One region of the Sporosarcina sp. P19 genome, then DNA from elsewhere that is predicted to be linked to it. Evidence: riboswitches for the same ligand, from Rfam matches in the RefSeq annotation. Region 1 holds a riboswitch; each other region holds the start of a gene.
What was found. A riboswitch is a leader RNA that binds a small molecule or an ion and turns the genes downstream of it on or off. The one in region 1 is predicted to bind cobalamin.
Positions count from the first base shown of each region.

Region 2: another riboswitch for cobalamin. It lies ahead of CSV74_RS11930 (ribonucleoside-diphosphate reductase subunit alpha); the one in region 1 lies ahead of metE (5-methyltetrahydropteroyltriglutamate--homocysteine S-methyltransferase).
Region 3: another riboswitch for cobalamin. It lies ahead of CSV74_RS06775 (ribonucleotide reductase N-terminal alpha domain-containing protein); the one in region 1 lies ahead of metE (5-methyltetrahydropteroyltriglutamate--homocysteine S-methyltransferase).

Region 1 is NZ_PDYR01000009.1:70,697-74,994, forward strand. Features, by position in the region: gene CSV74_RS10885 (malate synthase G) at 1-874, opposite strand, end outside; cobalamin riboswitch at 1,264-1,396, shown strand; gene metE (5-methyltetrahydropteroyltriglutamate--homocysteine S-methyltransferase) at 1,543-3,837, shown strand; gene ribH (6,7-dimethyl-8-ribityllumazine synthase) at 4,066-4,298, opposite strand, start outside.
Region 2 is NZ_PDYR01000011.1:12,340-16,637, reverse strand. Features, by position in the region: gene CSV74_RS11930 (ribonucleoside-diphosphate reductase subunit alpha) at 1-1,366, opposite strand, end outside; cobalamin riboswitch at 1,527-1,703, opposite strand; gene CSV74_RS11925 (alanine/glycine:cation symporter family protein) at 2,165-3,586, opposite strand; gene CSV74_RS11920 (glycerate kinase) at 3,650-4,298, opposite strand, start outside.
Region 3 is NZ_PDYR01000004.1:138,827-143,124, reverse strand. Features, by position in the region: gene CSV74_RS06785 (YibE/F family protein) at 1-547, opposite strand, end outside; gene CSV74_RS06780 (CdaR family transcriptional regulator) at 682-1,797, opposite strand; gene CSV74_RS06775 (ribonucleotide reductase N-terminal alpha domain-containing protein) at 1,873-3,147, opposite strand; cobalamin riboswitch at 3,320-3,496, opposite strand; gene CSV74_RS16615 (hypothetical protein) at 3,663-3,833, opposite strand; gene mdh (malate dehydrogenase) at 4,210-4,298, opposite strand, start outside.

The DNA of each region.
Region 1 (4,298 bases):
GCCAGTTACGGTATACACCAACTTTATCTTCAGCATCTACTGCAGCAATAGAGTCTTCACAGTCCATCAACGTAGAGAGTGCCGCTTCAAGTACAAGATCTTTCACACCTGCTTTATCACTTTTACCGATTGGATTATTGGGATCGATAGCGATTTCGATATGCAATCCATTATTCACTAACAATACAGCAGTCGGTGCGTCTTCAGAGCCTTTATATCCAACGAACTTGGACTCATCTTTCAATGGAGTTGTGTTACCACTTTCAAGCGTTACTTGAAGTTTACCTTCTGCAATTTTATAAGCTGTTACTTCTGCATGAGATCCTTCAGCTAAAGACGCTGCTTGATCTAACAAGTTTTTCGCAAAATCGATTACTTTTTGTCCACGAATCGGATTGTATTGAACGCCAGCTTCAGCACCCGCTTCATTACTAATTACATCCGATCCATAAAGCGCGTCGTATAGACTTCCCCATCTTGCATTCGCTGCATTTAATGCATAACGAGCATTATCGATTGGAACTACCAATTGTGAACCTGCTTGGTTTGCGACTTCATTGTCAACGTTTGCTGTTGTTACTTTGAAATCTTCAGGAACTGGCTCTAAGTAGCCAATTTCTTGTAAAAACTCTTTATATTTAGCGAAATCAATTTCGCCTTTATTATTTTGGTGCCATTCGCTAATGGTCTTTTGCAATTCATCACGTTTTTCTAATAGCGCTTTGTTTTCAGGAGCAAGTTCATGAATGAGCGAATCAAAGTTTGTCCAAAATTGATCACTTTGGACTTCTAAGTCCGGAAGAACTTCTTCGTTTACGAAGTTATATAGTTCTGTTGCGACTTGCAATTTACCTACTTTTTCATAGTTTGTCATGGATAAAGCCACCCCTTAATGTTTTTTGCGCTATTCTGTTGTATAACATATAGCGATGAACACCTATCATCGTCCATTATTCGGCAACACCCCATAGCCTGTCGATCAAAAATCGACACATAACAAACGAATGACTTCTTCACTTGAAGACGTGTTAGTACATATCATACCTAAAGTCTAGTTGACTTTCAACTGAATAGTTAAAATTTTCGCATCACGGTTGATTACGTCTGAGTCTGTCTATTTACATCAGTTATATAACAGTAGAGGTAATACACTGTTTCATCATTTCACTTCGCCATTTGTTCTTTAGGTACCCACCACTAAATTCAGATAGCAAGTTGACACACTATTTTGCATGTGATAGTTTTAGAGACAATCATCTGAATTGAATAGTTTGAAAAGTAGGTGGAATGAAAATACTTTCATTTCTTAAAAGGGAATCCTTTTCTTGGAGCGGTCCCGCCACTGTGAAGACGCCCATGCGTCCAGCCAGACACCTGCCTATTTTTCATGACGCTTAATCCTACGATGAATAGGGAAGTGTTAGACAGACGCAGTCTATAAACGCATGCTATTTTTAGCATGTTATTTTATATGTACTCGCATTTCTAACATCTCCCCTAGAGATGTTTTTTTATTATAAAAAATCAAGGGGGAATTTATCCATGGTAAAAAGTAGTATAGCGGGCTATCCGGTCATAGGTGAAAATCGTGAGTGGAAACGCGCACTTGAGGCATTTTGGTCAAAGAAGATTTCAGAGGATGATCTTCTTCAAACAACGAAAGAGATTCGCTTGGCGAACTTAAAAAAACAGCAAGATGCCGGAATTGATTTCATTGCTGTAGGTGACTTCACATTGTATGATCGTGTACTCGATACGTCTGCAATGTTTGGAATCATCCCTTCACGCTATAACTGGAAAGGCGGACAAGTTTCCACTTCCACATACTTTTCGATGGCTCGCGGTAATGATGAGGCAGTCGCTTCCGAAATGACAAAATGGTTCAATACGAACTATCACTATATCGTGCCCGAATACGAAGGTCAGCGTTTTGAACTAACTGAAAATAAACCGCTAGCTGCTTATCGTGAAGCAAAGAAAGAACTAGGTATTGAAGGTAAACCCGTTCTACTTGGCCCCTATACATTATTGAAATTATCTAAAGGGTTTGAGGATAATGATGTACCATCTATCATCCTGCAATTGATCCCACTTTATCAAAGAGTACTCCAGGAATTACAGGATGAAGGAGTACAATGGGTTCAAATCGATGAGCCAATTTTATGTACATCAATCAGCTCAGATGAAATGAAAACTGTAACAGAAATTTATTCACAACTGACAAATAATCTAAGCGGACTGAATATTCTTCTACAGACATACTTTGATTCAGTTGAACATTATACAGAAACGATTGCGTTACCTGTTGCAGCGATCGGACTCGATTTCGTCCACGGACGCGAGAAAAACTTAGATAATCTGAAACAACATGGCTTCCCAAAAGACAAAGTACTTGCGGCAGGGATTGTAGATGGACGCAACGTATGGCGTTCTAATTTACAGAAAAAGCTTACATTGACTGAAACAATCCAACAGCAAGTTTCACCTGATAAATTGTGGATTCAACCTTCATGTAGCTTGCTCCACTCACCTGTCACGACTCGCTCGGAACAGAAACTAGATCAAACCATCTTGAACGCATTAGCATTCGCTGACGAGAAGATGGAAGAAATCAAAGCTATTCAAACAGCTTTACAATATGGAAAAGAAAAATTCACTAAAGTATTTGAAGACAGTGAAGCAGCACTGACTGCATTTAATGCCCTTCCTGCTCGCAATAATAAAGAAGTACGCCAAGCGACTTCCGGAAGTCTACTTTCTGACAGTAAGCGAAATCTTCCATTTGCAGAACGTAAAGTGAAGCAACAGGAAAAATTCCAATTGCCACTACTTCCTACTACAACAATCGGCAGTTTCCCACAAACGCCAGAAGTACGGGCTACACGGAATAAATGGAGAAAAGGTGAAATTACGAATCAGCAATACAAAGATTTTGTTAATGCTGAAATTAAAGAGTGGATCGATATTCAAGAGGACTTGGGACTTGATGTCTTGGTACATGGCGAATTCGAACGTACGGACATGGTGGAATATTTCGGTGAAAAGCTGGGCGGTTTTGTCTTTACTGAGAAAGCATGGGTACAATCCTACGGTTCACGTTGTGTTAAGCCTCCAATCATCTTCGGAGACGTTGCGTTCACTAAACCCATGACTGTGGAAGAATCCGTTTATGCAAAATCCCTTACAGATCATGAAGTAAAAGGAATGCTTACGGGTCCTGTCACTATTTTAAACTGGTCATTCGTTCGTGACGACTTGTCGAGAGAAGAAGTGACAAACCAAATTGCACTCGCTTTGCGTAAGGAAATTGAAGCGCTTGAAGCAGCCGGCATTCATATGATCCAAGTTGACGAGCCAGCACTTCGAGAAGGTCTTCCATTAAAGAAAGCTGAGTGGAAACATTATCTGGACTGGGCTGTTAATGCTTTCCGCGTATCCACAGCATCAGTCGAAGATACGACGCAAATTCATACACATATGTGCTATTGTGATTTCAATGACTTTATCGAAGCGATCAGCGCACTGGATGCAGACGTCATCTCTATTGAAACTTCACGTAGTCACGGCGACTTGGTCGAGGCTTTCAATGAGTATCATTACGACAAAGGAATCGGTCTAGGTGTCTATGACATCCATAGCCCACGCGTCCCTGCAGTCGAAGAGATGACAGAGATTATCAACAAAGGTCTTGAAGTGCTAGAGCCTAACCAGTTCTGGATCAACCCGGATTGTGGTTTGAAGACAAGAAAGCGTGAAGAAACAGTTGCAGCATTGAAGAATATGGTAATTGCCACTGTTCAGGCACGAGAAAAGTTAGGCGTAGTAGCGGTAAAATAACGAATTTAGTACTGTCTAAGAAACCAATATGGTTTCTTAGACAGTTTTTTTGTTCATAGAGTTTGTAATAGAGCAGCTTGCATGGGTGTTGGGGATGTTACATTCATTCGCTAACCCTTTCAATCTTGCACTTGAATTTGAATTTGAATTTGAATTACACATTATAAAAGAGGACACCCCATGAAGTATAGTAACTTCCGGGACATCCTCTTTTTACTCTATTATTAATCAATCAAACTGCTTCGTTAGGTTCGCCATCTCAATAGCAGACACCGCTGCGTCCCAGCCTTTGTTCCCCGCCTTAGTGCCTGCACGCTCGATTGATTGCTCAATTGTATCCGTTGTGAGCACTCCAAAGATTACAGGGATACCTGATTGCATACCAGCTTGCGAAACACCTTTTGCCACTTCATTACAAACAAAGTCAAAATGAGGAGTCGCACCACGGATGACCGTGCCTA
Region 2 (4,298 bases), on a different contig from region 1:
CGTCTTCAAGCGTTACGGATTCATGTGTAGACGCTGACATATTTTGGAGTATTTCTGAACACAAATTACTAGAATAAATCATTCCTTCATGCTTATTCGGATTCATACGGTTTACTTCATCACGGTAGAACATGAATGGCGTTCCTGTCTCCAGCTGGCTACGCAGGATCCGTTTCATGATTTCAATCGCTGAAACCGTCTCTCTTGATAAATCTTCATTGCGGACACATTCTTCATACTTCTCGCGGAATGTTCCTTGTCCTTTTGTTTCATCATAGAAGTCTTCCAATGAATAGCCCATTTTCGTGCGGACTTCATGTGGATCGAATAAATGCCAGTCTTCACGGGACTCGACTTTCTCCATGAACAAGTCCGGCAAGCAAACGCCTGTGAAAATGTCATGTGCACGCAAACGGTCATCGCCGTTATTGAGCTTGAGATCGAGGAATGTGAAGATATCTTGATGCCATACGTCGAGATACACCGCCACGGCACCTTGACGTTGACCGAGTTGATCGACGCTGACTGCTGTGTTGTTCAGCTGTTTGATCCATGGAAGAACACCGCTTGACGCGCCTTCGAATCCACGAATCGATGCACCGCGAGAACGAACTTTCCCTATATAGACGCCGATACCGCCACCGAATTTCGACAAGTTCGCGATATCCGTATTGCTGTTATAGATCCCTTGTAATGAATCATCCACTGTATCGATAAAGCAACTCGATAGCTGACCGTGCATCTTGCCTGCGTTCGATAATGTAGGTGTCGCAACCGTCATGTACAAATTGCTCATCGCCCAGTACGCTTCGCCGACTTTATGAATGCGGTCTACTGTTTCGTCCTGCATTAACGTCATCGCAATGATCAACCAGCGCTCTTGCGGAAGCTCCACTGACTGTTTCTTAAAGTTTACCGTTACATAGCGGTCTACTAATGTTTTTAATCCAATATATGTGAATAATAGGTCACGAGAAGGATCGAGTAGCTTACCGATTTCCTGAAGCTCGTCCTGGCTGTATTTCTCTGTTAGAACGGGTGTATATAACCCCTCTTCCACCAAGCGTTCTACATTTTTCGCAAAATCGGTATAGACATCCGCTCCACGCAATGCTTTTTGCTTTGCATAGACGTCGAACAAATAAATACGCGCCGCTACAAACGTCCAGTACGCATTTGCTTCATCAATACGGCTTAAAGATTCTAGCACCATCGCGTTCGTCCACTCAGTTGCCGAGCTCGCCGGGTGACGCTCCTGGAATTTCTCACTCGCTTCGATCAACGGCTCGATTTGCTTCTTGCCGAATTCCTCCTGTAAGTTTTCCATCAATAAATTAAGTCCCACAGATTCTTGAATTATAGCCATTATATCCGCTCCCTTTAGTGAATTAATTCGGTTATGTACTAAATAAAAAAGCTCCCAATAAAAATCGGGAGTCGTCGATTGACGCTTAGTAGATTGCGGAAAGTTTTAGGCAGACTGAAAAAAGACTGCTTTGTGCTTTCACTCTCCAACCCCGAAGAATGTTTTGCTGAGATGACTGGCAGGTCTACTGGCTGGCACATCGTTCTTCCATCTTTCCTTCCCGCCGTAGCAGTGGTTTTTATAAGATAGTCGTCCGTGCCCTCAGTTGCGGGGGCAGCTCCGTTAGTGGCGGATTCCCTTTTAAACTTCGTGGGTACCAATTCATCTAATTGCTGTTAAACACTATATATAGTGTGTTAATTCATATATAACCCTAACATGTTGTGTTCAAACATGCAAAACAAAAATCGAACCGAGGTCCAGAATCCTTCTTCTGAACTACGATCCGATTTTTTATATTCAATATTTTATAGTATATCAAACTTTTTACTTCTTGACTAAATTGATTGTGTGAACGTTTTAAATTAGATAGTGAAAACTAAAAGTGGAAGGGATGAGGGCTCCAGCCGGGGGACGCGTTCCGAAGGGCCCGCGGCGAGCCAACCAGTTCGCTTCGCTCTCTTTGGTTGTCTCTCCTGTCGGGCTGATCCTTCCGGAGTCGCCCCCGTCTTCCGCCCTCAACCTACTTTCTAACGTAGACCACCTAGAAACTTCACTGTATTTTTAGTACCAGTTCGAAGTCTTAAGAACATAAGGCTAAAGTTCAAAACATAAAAAGCCCTAGATTATCTCTCAATATCACAAGCGATCTTCCGCTCTTTCAGCTGTTTCTTCCCAACATTCTGCGCCTTTTAGTTCAGGAATGCTGGCTGATTTGAAGACGGGATTTCTGCCGGCTCTTCGTTGTTTCGTGAAGTCGTCGAGTACTTTGAAGGCGATTTTGCCGAGTAGCAGAATGACGATTAGGTTAATGATAGCCATTAGTCCCATGAAAAGATCGGCCATGTCCCATACTACTTGTACTTTTGCAATGGCTCCGAAATATACCATAGCAAGTACGAGAACTTGGTAGATTCGTTTCCATACGACGTTAGCATTGATGAATTCAATATTCGTTTCGCCATAGTAATAGTTTCCGATGATAGAACTAAAGGCGAAGAACATGATCGCAACGGCGATGAAGTATGGTGCCCATGCGCCGACTTGTACGGCCATGGAATTTTGTGTCAAGATGATCCCGTTTGTTTCACCTGATTGATACAAACCGCCGAGCAAAATAATGAATGCTGTGGCAGAACAGATGATAATCGTATCGAAAAACACACCTAGACTTTGTACCAATCCTTGTTTTGCCGGATGCGATACGTTCGCTGTAGCGGCTGCGTTGGGCACACTACCCATACCTGCTTCATTGGAGAAGAGACCGCGACGTACACCTTGCATCATCGCCATCCCGATTCCGCCACCCATGACTTCTTTAATTCCGAAAGCATGCTCGAATATTAAGACAATCAAGCCTGGAACTTCTGTGATATTTATAATCACGATGTATAGGGCTACTAAAATATAGAAGGTTGCCATGACGGGTACGATGGTCTGTGTTACTTTGACAATACGTTTGACGCCGCCAAAGACGATCATCCCTGTCAACAGCATTAAACCAACCCCAATACCCCAGTTCGGAATACCGAATACTTCAGTAAAGGACTGACTAATCGTGTTAGATTGTACTGCGTTAAATATGAATCCGAAACACATCGTCAATAAAATCGCAAAAACAATTCCAAGTTTTCGCCAGCCAAGCGCTTTTTGCATATAATACGCTGGCCCTCCGCGGAATGTATCGCCGTCTTTCACTTTATACACTTGCGCCAATGTACTTTCGATGAATGCGGTCGCCATACCGATAATAGCAATCACCCACATCCAGAATACCGCACCCGGACCACCGATTCCGATCGCAAGGGCTACCCCCGCTACGTTACCTGTTCCTACACGTGATGCGGCACTAATCGTGAATGCCTGAAACGGAGACACCCCGTCATTGCTATCTTTCTTCTCTACAATCAGACGGAACATCTCGCGAAATAAGCGTACTTGCACAAATTTCGTGCGAACCGTGAAATATAAACCTGTTGCCAATAAAAGTCCAATTAAAACATATGTCCAAATGAAATTATTCGCCGGCCCTACAAGCCAGTCGATCGCATCTTGAAACATCTGACCACCTCCTTGTGTATTCTATACCCTACTTGTCTAGTTACTATGCTCGGCATAAAGAAACTATTTTCTACTTTGCATGACGGTTGACGCTTTATTCTCCAACAACACTGCTGCATATGCCATCAATTCAGCCAACGACATCTTCCCGTCATCTAATGAATGTAATTCGGAGAACCACCCGAGAAGCTCTTGACGCGCCGCTTCTTCAATAGCCCCCGAAATGACTATGACCGGAACCCCCTCTACTTTTGCAAGCTTTGCAATCCCCATTAATGCCTTGCCTGCAAGCGTCTGCCGATCTGTCTTACCTTCACCCGTCACAATGAAATTTGATGAAGATAGATGCTTTGCGAAGTTCATCGACTCGAGCACGACATCAATTCCACTTTCAAGACGCGCCCCACAGTAGGCAATTAATGCACCTGCACTTCCCCCGGCCGCACCTGCACCCCGTAACTCATGCAATCTCACGCCTGTCCGCTTTTCCGTCTCGTCTGCCAGATGACGTAACCCTTCATCCAAACGCAGAACCATTTCCCCATTCGCCCCTTTTTGCGGACCGAAAACAAACGACGCACCTTGCTCACCGACAAATGGATTGTCCACGTCGGACGCAATGCGAATGTCCGTCTCCAGCAAACGCTTATCTAGTTGCGAGGTATCGATTTCATTGATGAACGGAAGCGCTTCCCCATTTATCTGCAACAAC
Region 3 (4,298 bases), on a different contig from region 1:
CTACAAGTAAACTGACCTCATAATATTTCACATAAATATCTAAAGCGAATGATAGTACCAGGACATTAATCACAAAGCCTACTATTGCTAATAACCCTTGCTTATGCCCAACAATTAATAGCGTAAAGACGAAGATCCACGCAACGATCAATACATATGTATCACGTTTTACGTCTGTGATACTTCCCATCAGTTGTTCTCCAGCATTAGAATCAATGGAGACAAATACTTCATTCCCTATACGGTACTGCTGATCGTAAGCCCCGGAAGAGGAATACTCATTGGCCAACTGGACTTCTTGGCCTTTTTCTTCTCCGTTCATGATCCTAGCTACGATTTGCTGGACAAATAGTGTGTCTTCATTACCATGCATATCTGTTACATCGGTTTCTTCCTCTAATGTTGTATCGATCACCTTAGCGATCGGTCGGTCATAAAATGAATGATTTTGATTTACAAATGCAATGGAACCAATACAGCAAAGTGCTATTATCAAAAACAGGGTCCACTGCCATGTTGTGATGTTTCGGATTCTATTCAAAACAATCCTCCTGACACTCTTAGGATAAGACGCAGTTTAATCCTACCATGAATAAGACGTAGAATTGAAAAAAACAATCTGTTTCCTCGTCTAATAAAAAAAGCTCCGATTCCACTATAGGAAGCGAAGCAATTGATCACTTATTTCTTACTAAACGACTGCTCTTCCATTAAACGCAGTGACAAGTATAGTAAGAAGACATCATGCGTACTAGAAACAGATAGTCCTGTTAACTGCTCGACCTTTTGCAGACGATAAGACAATGTATTTTTATGGATATGCAGACGTTTCGCGGTATTTTGCATCGACTGATTCTCTTCGAACCATACCGTCAAATTATTCAGCAAGTCTTTATGATCTTCCAGTGGCGCAACTGTGCGCTTAAGGAATTCCTGCTTGACCAAATCTGGAATGCTCTGCAAAATTATTTCAAGACGCAGTTCATGCTCAAAGACAATATCTCCAGATTCCTTTGCAGCATGGACTGCACGTTCTGCCTGGGCGAATGATTTAGCTAAGTCGAAATACCGTGTGGATGCACCTATACCTGCGACGACTTGTACTTTCTTGCGCCGCTTTATATGAAGCAATAGGAACTCTAACTCGTTTTTTACAGTTTCCTGATTCATTTCAGGTAATAATAATAAGATTTTATTTTGCGCCCAGCGGATCATCTTCATGGAAGGATGGATGTTTTGAATCGACTCAAATGTCTCCATTTCCTCAACGGAGAACTGTTCCAATAGATCCAGCACTTCCAAAACCACCACTTGACTGTAGAGTGTCACGTCGATTCCGAGCAGTGTCCCTCGTTCCATAAATCTTTCATCTTTCTTTGATCCTGTCAGCCAGTCAAAGACGAAGAACTCCACATCACGTACTTTTTCATCCTTCTGCTTTCGTTTCAGGGTGTCTTGGATGAACAGTTCCGCTACGCGTAAGATCAGCTGAGCCTGCGGATGAATCACATCTGGATCACCCGTCACGCCAAGTACGGCGATCGGTTCTTCTTCAATAATGATCGGCAAGACAATTCCTCTACGGACCCCTTGCAGATGCTCCGCTTCCTCGTCTGCCATACGGAGCATCGTTTTCTGGCGCATACTTAACAGTGCCCCTTCATGGAACTGATTGATTCGATCCGGTTCTGTACTCGCTTGAATGAAGCCTCTTCTATCTGTTAAGATCACTTGCTGCTGTATCAGATTCGATAATTCAGTTACTATTTCATGTCCTAATGTATCAAATTGAAACACCTGTCTCACCTCGGATGAAAACTGCTAGTCATACTTAGTTTACGCCACTTCAGTTTCCACTACAATAGAGGTGATTCAGATAAGTCGGACTTCCGGAATTCCACAGCTCCATGCCTTTATGAGCAGCTGTAATAGTTCTGCTGTTTCAATGGTTGCAGACTTCTCTAGCGTGACCGATCCGCCTTGATCGGTATGGCGCTGTTCTGCAGTTATTCGGTCGATCATGGCGATTTGCTGTTGTTTTGTCGCTTGGTATATCGAACGATGCATAACCGAGGCCGCTTTGCGCAGAGGAGTATTTATTCCGCTTCGACAGGATGCCACCTCCAAGGAACGATTTATCTCTCGGGCTACCTCTTCAATAAACAGAAGGGCCCTCTCTGAATGTAAAGCAATTTTCTGTTCAGCTATAGCGGTTTCCCATCCTGCCACTTCAATTTGTATAGTACGTCCCCATATACTTTCAATGCCGTTCAGTAAACGTACAAGTATGGTACAAGTACGTGCCAACTCCGTTTCCTGCAGTACGTACGGTAATTGAATATACGAGCATAATACTGCTTTTTCCTGTCGTTCTTTATTAGGAAAATGCACAACAATTCCTTCACTTCCAAGCAGCCGTTTCATCAATCCGATGGCAGAGACTTTTTTATGCCCAATAGAGGAACTATCAGCAGAGTGGGAAAATCTTTCACTGTTGAAGTTGTCAAATGAACATCCAAAAATACGCTCTACTTGTTCAGCATCAAATAAACACCAAGAGCCGCACGCTTTTACTTGTTCCATAAAATGATCGGGTATACGTATATGCTTTTCTTTAACCTTACTTGATAAAAATGATGCTATTCTGTCGTCAGCGATATCCATTGTATATTGCTGGACTCTCGTCTTTCGCTGATAGAACGTCTTACCGAAGAATGACATAACCTCAGCTGGCAAAGTCACATAACCATGGCTCAGCATCCAATATGCTTCCTTTACTTTCTGCAAGCGCTGGACTGTTTCATTTTGCATTGCACCCATTGCTATGAGCATAAGCCTTTCCTGAGGCAGTCCTATCCGCTTATCATGATAATCAGATGTTACAAATTCATTCATATATTGCTGCAATTGTGCAGAAGGTATCAGTCGGTCGCGTTCAGCTACAATCTGCAAGCCAAGCCATTTGATTTCACTTGCTGAATAGTTATAGATCCATTGACCGTATAACCCGTCCTGTAACAGTTTCCTTACTACTTGATGAAATCCTGAATAAACTGGTCTTCCACGCTGTTGTTCTGCTTGTTTATACAATATCTGCAACAGTGCACGTTCGTGTATACGTTCCTCATTTTGTTCACATAATCTCATGTCGCGGTCTCCTTTCGTAAACAACAAAAAACAATCATTCCGCCTCTTCGGCAAGATGATTGCAATAGTTGTGAATGAGGAAACAAATTTAGGCAACTTGAATATACTCTATACAAAATGTATAGATGCAGATACCTTTTTTGCTTCCACTCCTCAACCCCCGAAGAAAGTGTCGCTTTGACGATACGTGGCAGGTCTCCTGGCTTCACTTCATCCTTCCGCCAGTGCCTTCCCATGTCTCCATAGTGGCTAATTCTAGCGGTCGTCCGTGTGTACAGTTGCGGGGACAGCTCCGGTTTACGGATTCCCTTTTATACCTTGATAGGTACCAGCGCATCGTGCAAACTCATTTATTTGATTGACTTCATTTTATCATGGATAACATAGAGGGTGGTAGCGTTTGTTTTCAATAAGAAGGAAGACATAACTAAACAGGGTGCCTATGCAGAAAACTACTGTGAGTACATCCACAATCGTTTTTTGCTAGGCACCCTGTATCGAGCTTTCTTCATTACTTACATGAGTTGTTGTTCGCATAGACAGCCGCACTCCGCCAATCCTTGAACATACGCTTCTTCCCATGTAATCCCATGGATGAAACCATTCTCTGAGTAACCTGTGATCAAATAGAACGTCTCGTTTTGCTCTGGTAGTGCTGAATTGCTTTGATAGGTGTTGTTTTGCATAAGAATTACCTCCTGGATTTGTATTTTTCATAGTATATGCCTTGTCGGGGAAAAAAGAACATTTTCTTCGCTTTTATTAATAAAAGGCCTATTGATAGCGCTTACATTTTAAAGGCGAAAGGAAATGAGTTCTTTATATATTTCCGAACTAGTGTAATAAAGGCACGTTTAATAAATCTGTGAATTCTGTTTATTGTACCATGCAAGTAAATAAAAGTAAATATAAAAGTTGTAATTCCTTATTAACTTTTTGTCAGCTTTTAAGATAAGCTTTGACTTCTCTATCATTTAATGACTAAAATGCGCCAAAAAAACCTCTTCCTATACAAAAATATCTCCCTAAGTCCCCTTTACGACTTAGAGAGATCAGTAGTTATTAGGACAACTGCTTTTCGCAAATTTCGATCACTGCTTTAACAGAATCAGCTGACTGATCGAGCGCTGTTTGTTCTTCCTCTGTTAACG